2 regions of the Pandoraea apista genome follow, and region 1 is predicted to be linked to the other one. Evidence: predicted binding sites of a transcription regulator. Region 1 holds the regulator's gene; the other holds the start of a gene.
What was found. The regulator sigma-54, encoded in region 1, starts transcription at its own class of promoters, with help from an activator protein. The targets are predictions, from matches to a motif close to TGGCANGNAANCTGCTTT.
Positions count from the first base shown of each region.

Region 1 (3,405 bases):
AGCACCTGAATCCGGTTCGGGTGGATGAGGTTCAGGTGACCCACGAGGTCGGCGCTGGAGGTGGCGGTCGCCACGCTCTCGGGCGTGAAACCTCGCTCCCATCCCTCATGGCCGGTCAGCCACGACAACCGCAGCGTGGCGGCGTTGTCGTCGAAAATGCTTTGCGCGTTGATGCCGGTCAGTTCCACCGCGTCGCCTCGTTCGGTTGGGTGTGGGAGCTACGAATTTTCAGATTTTCGCGGCGGATACCGGCGCAAGCGCCGGCTCAGGGCTGCCAGTTGGCGAGTGCGGCGTGAATCTCGTCGGCACTCGGCGCATGGGTCAAGGTCTCCCGCATCGTGCGATCGGAGAGCAACTGGGCAATTTCGGAGAGAATCTCGAGATGTTGCTGCGTTGCCTGCTCCGGTACGAGCAGAAAGAACAGCAGGGACACCGGCTGACTGTCGGGTGCTTCGAAGGGAATGGGGTCATCGAGACGCACGAAGGCTGCCATCGGATGCTTCAGGCCCTTGATACGGCCATGCGGAATGGCCACGCCTTCACCCAGTCCGGTCGAGCCCAGACGCTCGCGTGCGAACAGATTGTCGGTCACAAGCGCGCGCGACAGGCCGGCATTGTTCTCGAAAAGAAGCCCGGCTTGCTCGAAGACGCGCTTCTTGCTGGTGACAGACAGTCCAAGCAGGATGTTGGACGCAGGTAAGAGTTTGACTAAACGGTTCATCTTGTAATGCGGGCGAACGCTTAGTCGCCCTCCAACCCCCGATTGACCTCGCATTATAGACCACCCGCCGTGGTGCCCGCGGCAATCCACGGAACTGGGCGGAACCATACAAAAGGGGCCGTTCAACGGCCCCGCGGTGGGTGATGCCAGACTTATGGCAGACGTGTGTGCGCTCGGGTGGTTCCGTGCGAATTCACGTGGCTGTCAGTCGATGCGACTACCACGCCCGGACAGACTCATTGCAGCGGTTCCGCCTCGGGAGGTTGCTGGTGCTTGAGGGCTTCGCGCCCGTGATCCTGAACCTTGTCCTTGTATTGCATTACCTTGCGGTCGAGCATGTCGATCAGCTTGTCGATGGCGGCATACATATTCTCGTCACACTTCTCGACGAAAATTTCCTTGCCCTTGAGATACACGGTGACGCTAGCAATCTGGCGTCCGGCCTTCTCCTTGGTCTTGTCGACAGATAGGATCACCTCGGCACCGATAAGCTGGTCGAAATGCCTCAACACGCGCTCGAGCTTGTTGACGACAAATTCGCGCAGTGACGGCGTGAGTTCGAGGTGATGTCCACTGATCTTCAGATTCATAGCTGCTCTCCTTGCTGAAATGCCGAAGTGCAGGCCGCGTCATGAACGACGCTGGCTAGCGGGAGTGCGAGCCATTGACGTGACGCAATGTCGCACTGCGGCGTTATGCCCCAGCGAGCCAACATGGCGCACCAGGACTGTCCTACAAAGATTTGCGCAAGTTCACTGCCGGAATTCGCATGGCCTCGCGGTATTTCGCGACGGTGCGCCGCGCCACCACGAACCCTTGCTCTGCCAGCAGTTCCGCGATACGGCTGTCGGAAAGGGGGCTCTGCGGGTCTTCTGCTCCTATGAGTTGCTTGATGAGTGCGCGGATGGCGGTCGATGACGCTGCGCCCCCGGCTTCCGTTGCCACATGTGAACCAAAGAAGTACTTCAGCTCAAACGTTCCAAATGGAGTGAGCATGTACTTACTGGTGGTCACGCGTGAAATCGTGGATTCGTGTAAACCCAGCGTATCAGCAATCTCGCGTAAAACCAAGGGCCGCATGCCGATTTCGCCATGCGTGAAGAAGTTCTTTTGACGCTCGACGATCGCTTGCGCCACGCGCAGGATCGTATCGAAGCGCTGCTGGATGTTTTTGATCAGCCAGCGGGCTTCCTGAAGTTGTTGTTGCAAGTTGCCGGTACCCGGGTCGTTGCGGTTATTGCGCAGAATGCGCGCGTACATCTCGTTGATGCGCAGGCGCGGCATGACGTCGGGATTGAGCTCGGCGGTCCAGCCGCTGCCCTGTCTGCGCACGAGCACATCGGGCACGACGTAATCGGCCTGCGGCGTGCCATACGCGGCACCGGGGAACGGATCGAGCGAACGAATCAGTTGATGGGCGGCACGCAAGCCGTCTTCGCTCGCCCCCAGCACGCGGCGCAGACGGGTGTAATCGCGTGCGGCGAGCAGTTCCAGGTGATCGCTCACGATGCGCAGCGAGAGCGTGCGAACGCTGCTCGCAGGCAGGCGCTGGAGTTGCAGGCGAAGGCATTCGGCCGGGCTGCGGGCGCCCACACCCGCCGGGTCGAAGCTTTGCAGCAGCGCGAGCGCGGCGTTGATTTCCTCGGTCTCCAGCGCCAGTTCTTCGGGCATTTCTGCCTCGATTTCTTCGAGCGTGGTGCCGAGATAGCCGTCTTCGTCGAGCGATTCGATCAGGAACGCCACCAGCGCACGGTCGCGCGGACCGGCCTTGGTCAGGCGCAACTGCGCCAGCAGGTGTTCGCGAAGGTTGGGATGGTCGACGTGCAGCTGCGGACGCGCGTTGTCGTCGTCGTCCGAGGTGCTGCCGGAGCGGGCGAAGTCGTTCAGGCTCCAGTCGCCGCCATTGTCTTGCGAGTTGTCGTCGAACCGGGTCTCGCCGTCGAGTTCGCGGGCTTCGTCACGGCCGTTGGCGGACTCGGCGCCGTCGTTCGTGCTGCTGACCGACGTTGCCCGCTCGTTGCGCAGCGACCCGTCCGTGCCCACACGTACCGAGCCCGCGAGCCAATCGTCCTCGCGTTCGAGCATCGGGTTCTGGGTGAGGGCGTGCTCGACTTCCTGCTGAAGTTCGAGCGTAGACAGTTGCAACAACCGGATCGATTGCTGCAACTGCGGCGTGAGGGTCAGGTGCTGCGAGGTGCGGAGTTGAAGAGTCGGTTTCATAGCGTGTCTCGCCTTTATTGTAGAGGCTTTGTCACGCCAGCGGAACCGGCCCTGCGCCCTATCGGAGGCAGGGTTTACATGCGAAAAATTAGCTTTACATCCGGAAATTTTCGCCCAGATACACGCGGCGGACGCTTTCGTCGGCCACGATCTGGTCAGGCGTGCCGGCGGCGAGCACAGAGCCTTCGCTGATGATGTAGGCGTGATCGCAGATACCCAGCGTCTCGCGCACGTTGTGGTCGGTAATCAGGACACCGATGCCACGGTCTTTCAGGAAGCGCACGATGCGCTGAATTTCCAGCACGGCGATCGGATCAACGCCCGCAAACGGTTCGTCGAGCAAAATAAAGCGCGGCTGCGTGGCCAGTGCACGGGCGATTTCCACGCGGCGGCGCTCGCCGCCAGAGAGCGACATTGCCGGATTCTCGCGCAGATGGCTCACCTGCAACTCGTCGAGCAGCGCT
Region 1 covers NZ_CP013481.2:4,928,477-4,931,881, reverse strand. Annotated here, with positions in the region: gene hprK (HPr(Ser) kinase/phosphatase) at 1-188, opposite strand, end outside; gene ptsN (PTS IIA-like nitrogen regulatory protein PtsN) at 266-721, opposite strand; gene hpf (ribosome hibernation-promoting factor, HPF/YfiA family) at 958-1,311, opposite strand; gene AT395_RS22230 (RNA polymerase factor sigma-54) at 1,454-2,941, opposite strand; gene lptB (LPS export ABC transporter ATP-binding protein) at 3,036-3,405, opposite strand, start outside.

Region 2 (3,405 bases), 270 kb from region 1:
CGTATGCCGCGAACTTCGTGCAGTCGCGTACCTTCCGGGCGTTTGAGAGCTATCTGATCGTCACCGCGCTGTATCTCGTGCTGGCGATTGCGCTGCGTCGCGTGCTGATGCGTTGTGCGCGCCGGCTCTTTCGCGGCACGGTCAAGCTCCGCGGAGGTGCGCGATGACCGAATTCTCGGCGTGGGACATGTTGTACGGGCTATTGCTGGCCGGGCGCTGGACGCTCGCACTTTCGGCCATCGCTTTCGTGTTTGGCGGGTTGGTGGCGCTGCTGCTGCTCGTGGTGCGCGTGGGCCGCGTGCAGTGGGCGGCTAACGCTGTGGCGCTGTACATCGAAGTCTTCCAGGGCACGCCGCTGCTCATGCAGTTGTTCCTGGTCTTCTTCGGTCTGCCGCTGCTCGGCCTGGATGTCTCGCCGTGGGTGGCCGCCGCGGTTTGCCTCACGCTTTACACGAGCGCCTATCTGACGGAAATCTGGCGCGGCTGTGTCGACGCCATTCCGCATGGTCAATGGGAAGCGTCATCGAGTCTCGCCATGCGTTATGGCGAGCAACTGCGTCACGTGATCCTGCCGCAAGCGCTGCGTATCGCCATTGCGCCGACGGTCGGCTTTTCAGTGCAGGTGGTCAAAAGCACGGCGCTCGCGTCGATCATCGGCTTCGACGAGTTGACCAAGACCGGCACCATGCTCACCAACGCGACGTTCCAGCCGTTCACCGTGTACGGGCTCGTTGCACTGCTCTACTTCGCCGCCTGCTATCCGCTGTCGCTGTGGGCGCGTCATCTTGAAAGGAAACTCCATGTCGCTCATTGAAGTCAGGGGCATGCAAAAACGCTTCGGCGAGAACCCGGTGCTCAAGGGCATCGACATGGATGTCGAGCGCGGTCAGGTCGTCTCGATCATCGGCAAGAGCGGCTCGGGCAAAAGCACGTTGCTGCGCACGCTCAACGGCCTTGAACGGTTCGACGCGGGCAGCGTCGCCGTGGACGGTGTTCACGTCGGCGCACGCGACACCGACCTGCGCGCGCTGCGTCTGAAAGTCGGCATGGTGTTCCAGCAATACAACCTGTTTCCGCATCTGTCGGCCGGTGAGAACGTGATGCTCGCGCAAAAGGTGGTGAAGAAGACTTCTAGCGCCGACGCGCGCGAAATCGCTCGCGCCATGCTGGCCAAAGTGGGGCTGGCCGACAAGTTCGATAGCTACCCGTCGCAGCTCTCCGGGGGGCAACAGCAGCGAGTGGCGATCGCACGCTCACTCGCCATGAACCCCGCCGTGTTGCTGTGCGACGAGATCACCTCGGCGCTCGACCCCGAACTGGTCGCCGAAGTGCTCAAAGTGCTGGAAGACCTTGCTGCCGAAGGGATGACACTGATACTCGTCACGCACGAGATGCGCTTCGCGCGTCATGTATCGGATCGCGTAGTGTTTATGCATCAGGGCAAGATCTGGGAATCGGGCGAGCCCGAACAGCTCTTTACACAGCCGGCCACGCCGGAATTGCAGCGGTTCATCTGCCAATGAAAACGCCGGCCAACGACGTCCTTCGTGACGTTGCGCCGCACAATGCCGGTGCGCGCGGGGCCGACCGCAAAACCCAGTGGCGCGCACGTGAGCACGCGCCTATGATGTGCGGCAGCGGCGTTATCCCCATGAACCCCTCGCATTGAAATTTCTTCGTCACGATGAAGCTCACTCCGCGCGAAAAAGACAAGTTGCTCATTTTCACCGCCGCACTGCTCGCCGAACGCCGGCGTGCCCGCGGCCTGAAGCTCAACTATCCGGAGGCCGTGGCCTTCATCAGCGCCGCCCTCATGGAAGCCGCGCGCGATGGACGCACCGTGGCCGACCTGATGCACTACGGCACCACGCTGCTCACGCGCGACGACGTCATGGACGGCGTGCCGGAAATGATTCCCGACATTCAGGTGGAAGCCACCTTTCCGGACGGCACCAAGCTCGTCACCGTGCATCACCCGATTCCCTGAGACGCAAGCGATCGCGGGCACTCCCGGTTGCCCCCGATCGTCTGCGATCCGGTTTCGATTCATCTCCGTTTTTCGTCGTCGACAACAACACCCAAAGGACGTCTCATGTCAGTGGACCGCCTCCTCGATACTCATGATGCCGGCGAAGTGTCCGCCACTTCGCTAACGGCTTCCGCCCACGCCCGCCCTTGCGCTCATGCCACCGGCCGCACGCGTCGGCGCGTGGTTCGGGCCGCGACCGGCCTGGCGCTGCTCGCGGCTTCCGGCGTTGCGCTCGCGCACCCCGGCCATCCGGGTCACGACGCCGCCAGCAGCTTCGCCGCTGGCTTCCTGCATCCGCTGACCGGCGCCGATCACCTTTGCGCCATGATCGTCGTCGGGCTGTGGAGTTCGCTCACGTCCAGACGCGTCTGGCTTGCCCCGGTGGCTTTCGTCGCCATGCTTGCGGCGGGTGGCCTGCTCGGCATGTCGCACTGGTTTTCGCTACCGGGCGTGGAGCCGATGATTGCCGTCTCGCTCCTCGTGCTCGGCCTGATGCTCGCCACGCGCGCGAAGTTGCCGGGCTGGGCAGGTGCTGCCATCGTAGGCGCCTTCGCGGTCTTCCACGGCTTCGCTCACGGCGCGGAATTGCCGGACGAAGCGAGCGCATTGCACTACATGGCGGGCTTCCTGGTCGCGACCGGCATGCTGCACGGCATTGGCATTGCGGCGGGCGTTGCGTTGCGCCATCGCAGCGTGTGGGTCCCGCGTTTGCTGGGCGCCGGTGTGCTGGCGTACGGCGTGTCGCTGCTCGCTGCGGCGGCCTGAGTCCCCGTCACGCCTTTTCGGAGACGCGCATGATTCCCGGAGAACTGCTGCCCGCCGCAGGTGAGATCACGCTGAACGAGGGTCGTCCGACCGTCAGTGTGACCGTCGCCAACACCGGCGACCGTCCGATCCAGATCGGTTCGCACTTCCACTTCTATGAAGTCAACGACGCCTTGCAATTCGACCGCGAGGCGGCGCGCGGCTTTCGTCTGAACATTGCGGCCGGCACGGCAGTCCGCTTCGAGCCGGGGCAGCAACGGACAGTCGAGCTGGTCGCGTTGGCAGGTGATCGCCGCGTCTTCGGTTTCGCCGGTCGTGTCATGGGGGCGCTATGAAAATTTCACGCCGCGCTTATGCGGAAATGTTCGGCCCGACGACGGGCGATCGCCTGCGGCTAGCCGATACCGAACTCATCATCGAGATCGAGCGCGATTACACAATCTACGGCGAAGAAGTGAAGTTTGGCGGCGGCAAAGTCATTCGCGACGGCATGGGCCAATCGCAACGCACGCGCGCCGATGTGGTCGACACCGTCATCACCAACGCCGTCATCGTCGATCACTGGGGCATCGTCAAAGCCGACATCGGACTCAAGGACGGCCGCATCTGGG
Region 2 covers NZ_CP013481.2:5,202,386-5,205,790, forward strand. Annotated here, with positions in the region: gene AT395_RS23545 (amino acid ABC transporter permease) at 1-167, shown strand, start outside; gene AT395_RS23550 (amino acid ABC transporter permease) at 164-814, shown strand; gene AT395_RS23555 (amino acid ABC transporter ATP-binding protein) at 801-1,523, shown strand; gene AT395_RS23560 (urease subunit gamma) at 1,685-1,987, shown strand; gene AT395_RS23565 (HupE/UreJ family protein) at 2,210-2,794, shown strand; gene AT395_RS23570 (urease subunit beta) at 2,824-3,129, shown strand; gene ureC (urease subunit alpha) at 3,126-3,405, shown strand, end outside.
Region 2: AT395_RS23560 (urease subunit gamma) is a predicted target of sigma-54. The motif match lies at 1,661-1,678, and genes of this name have one in related genera.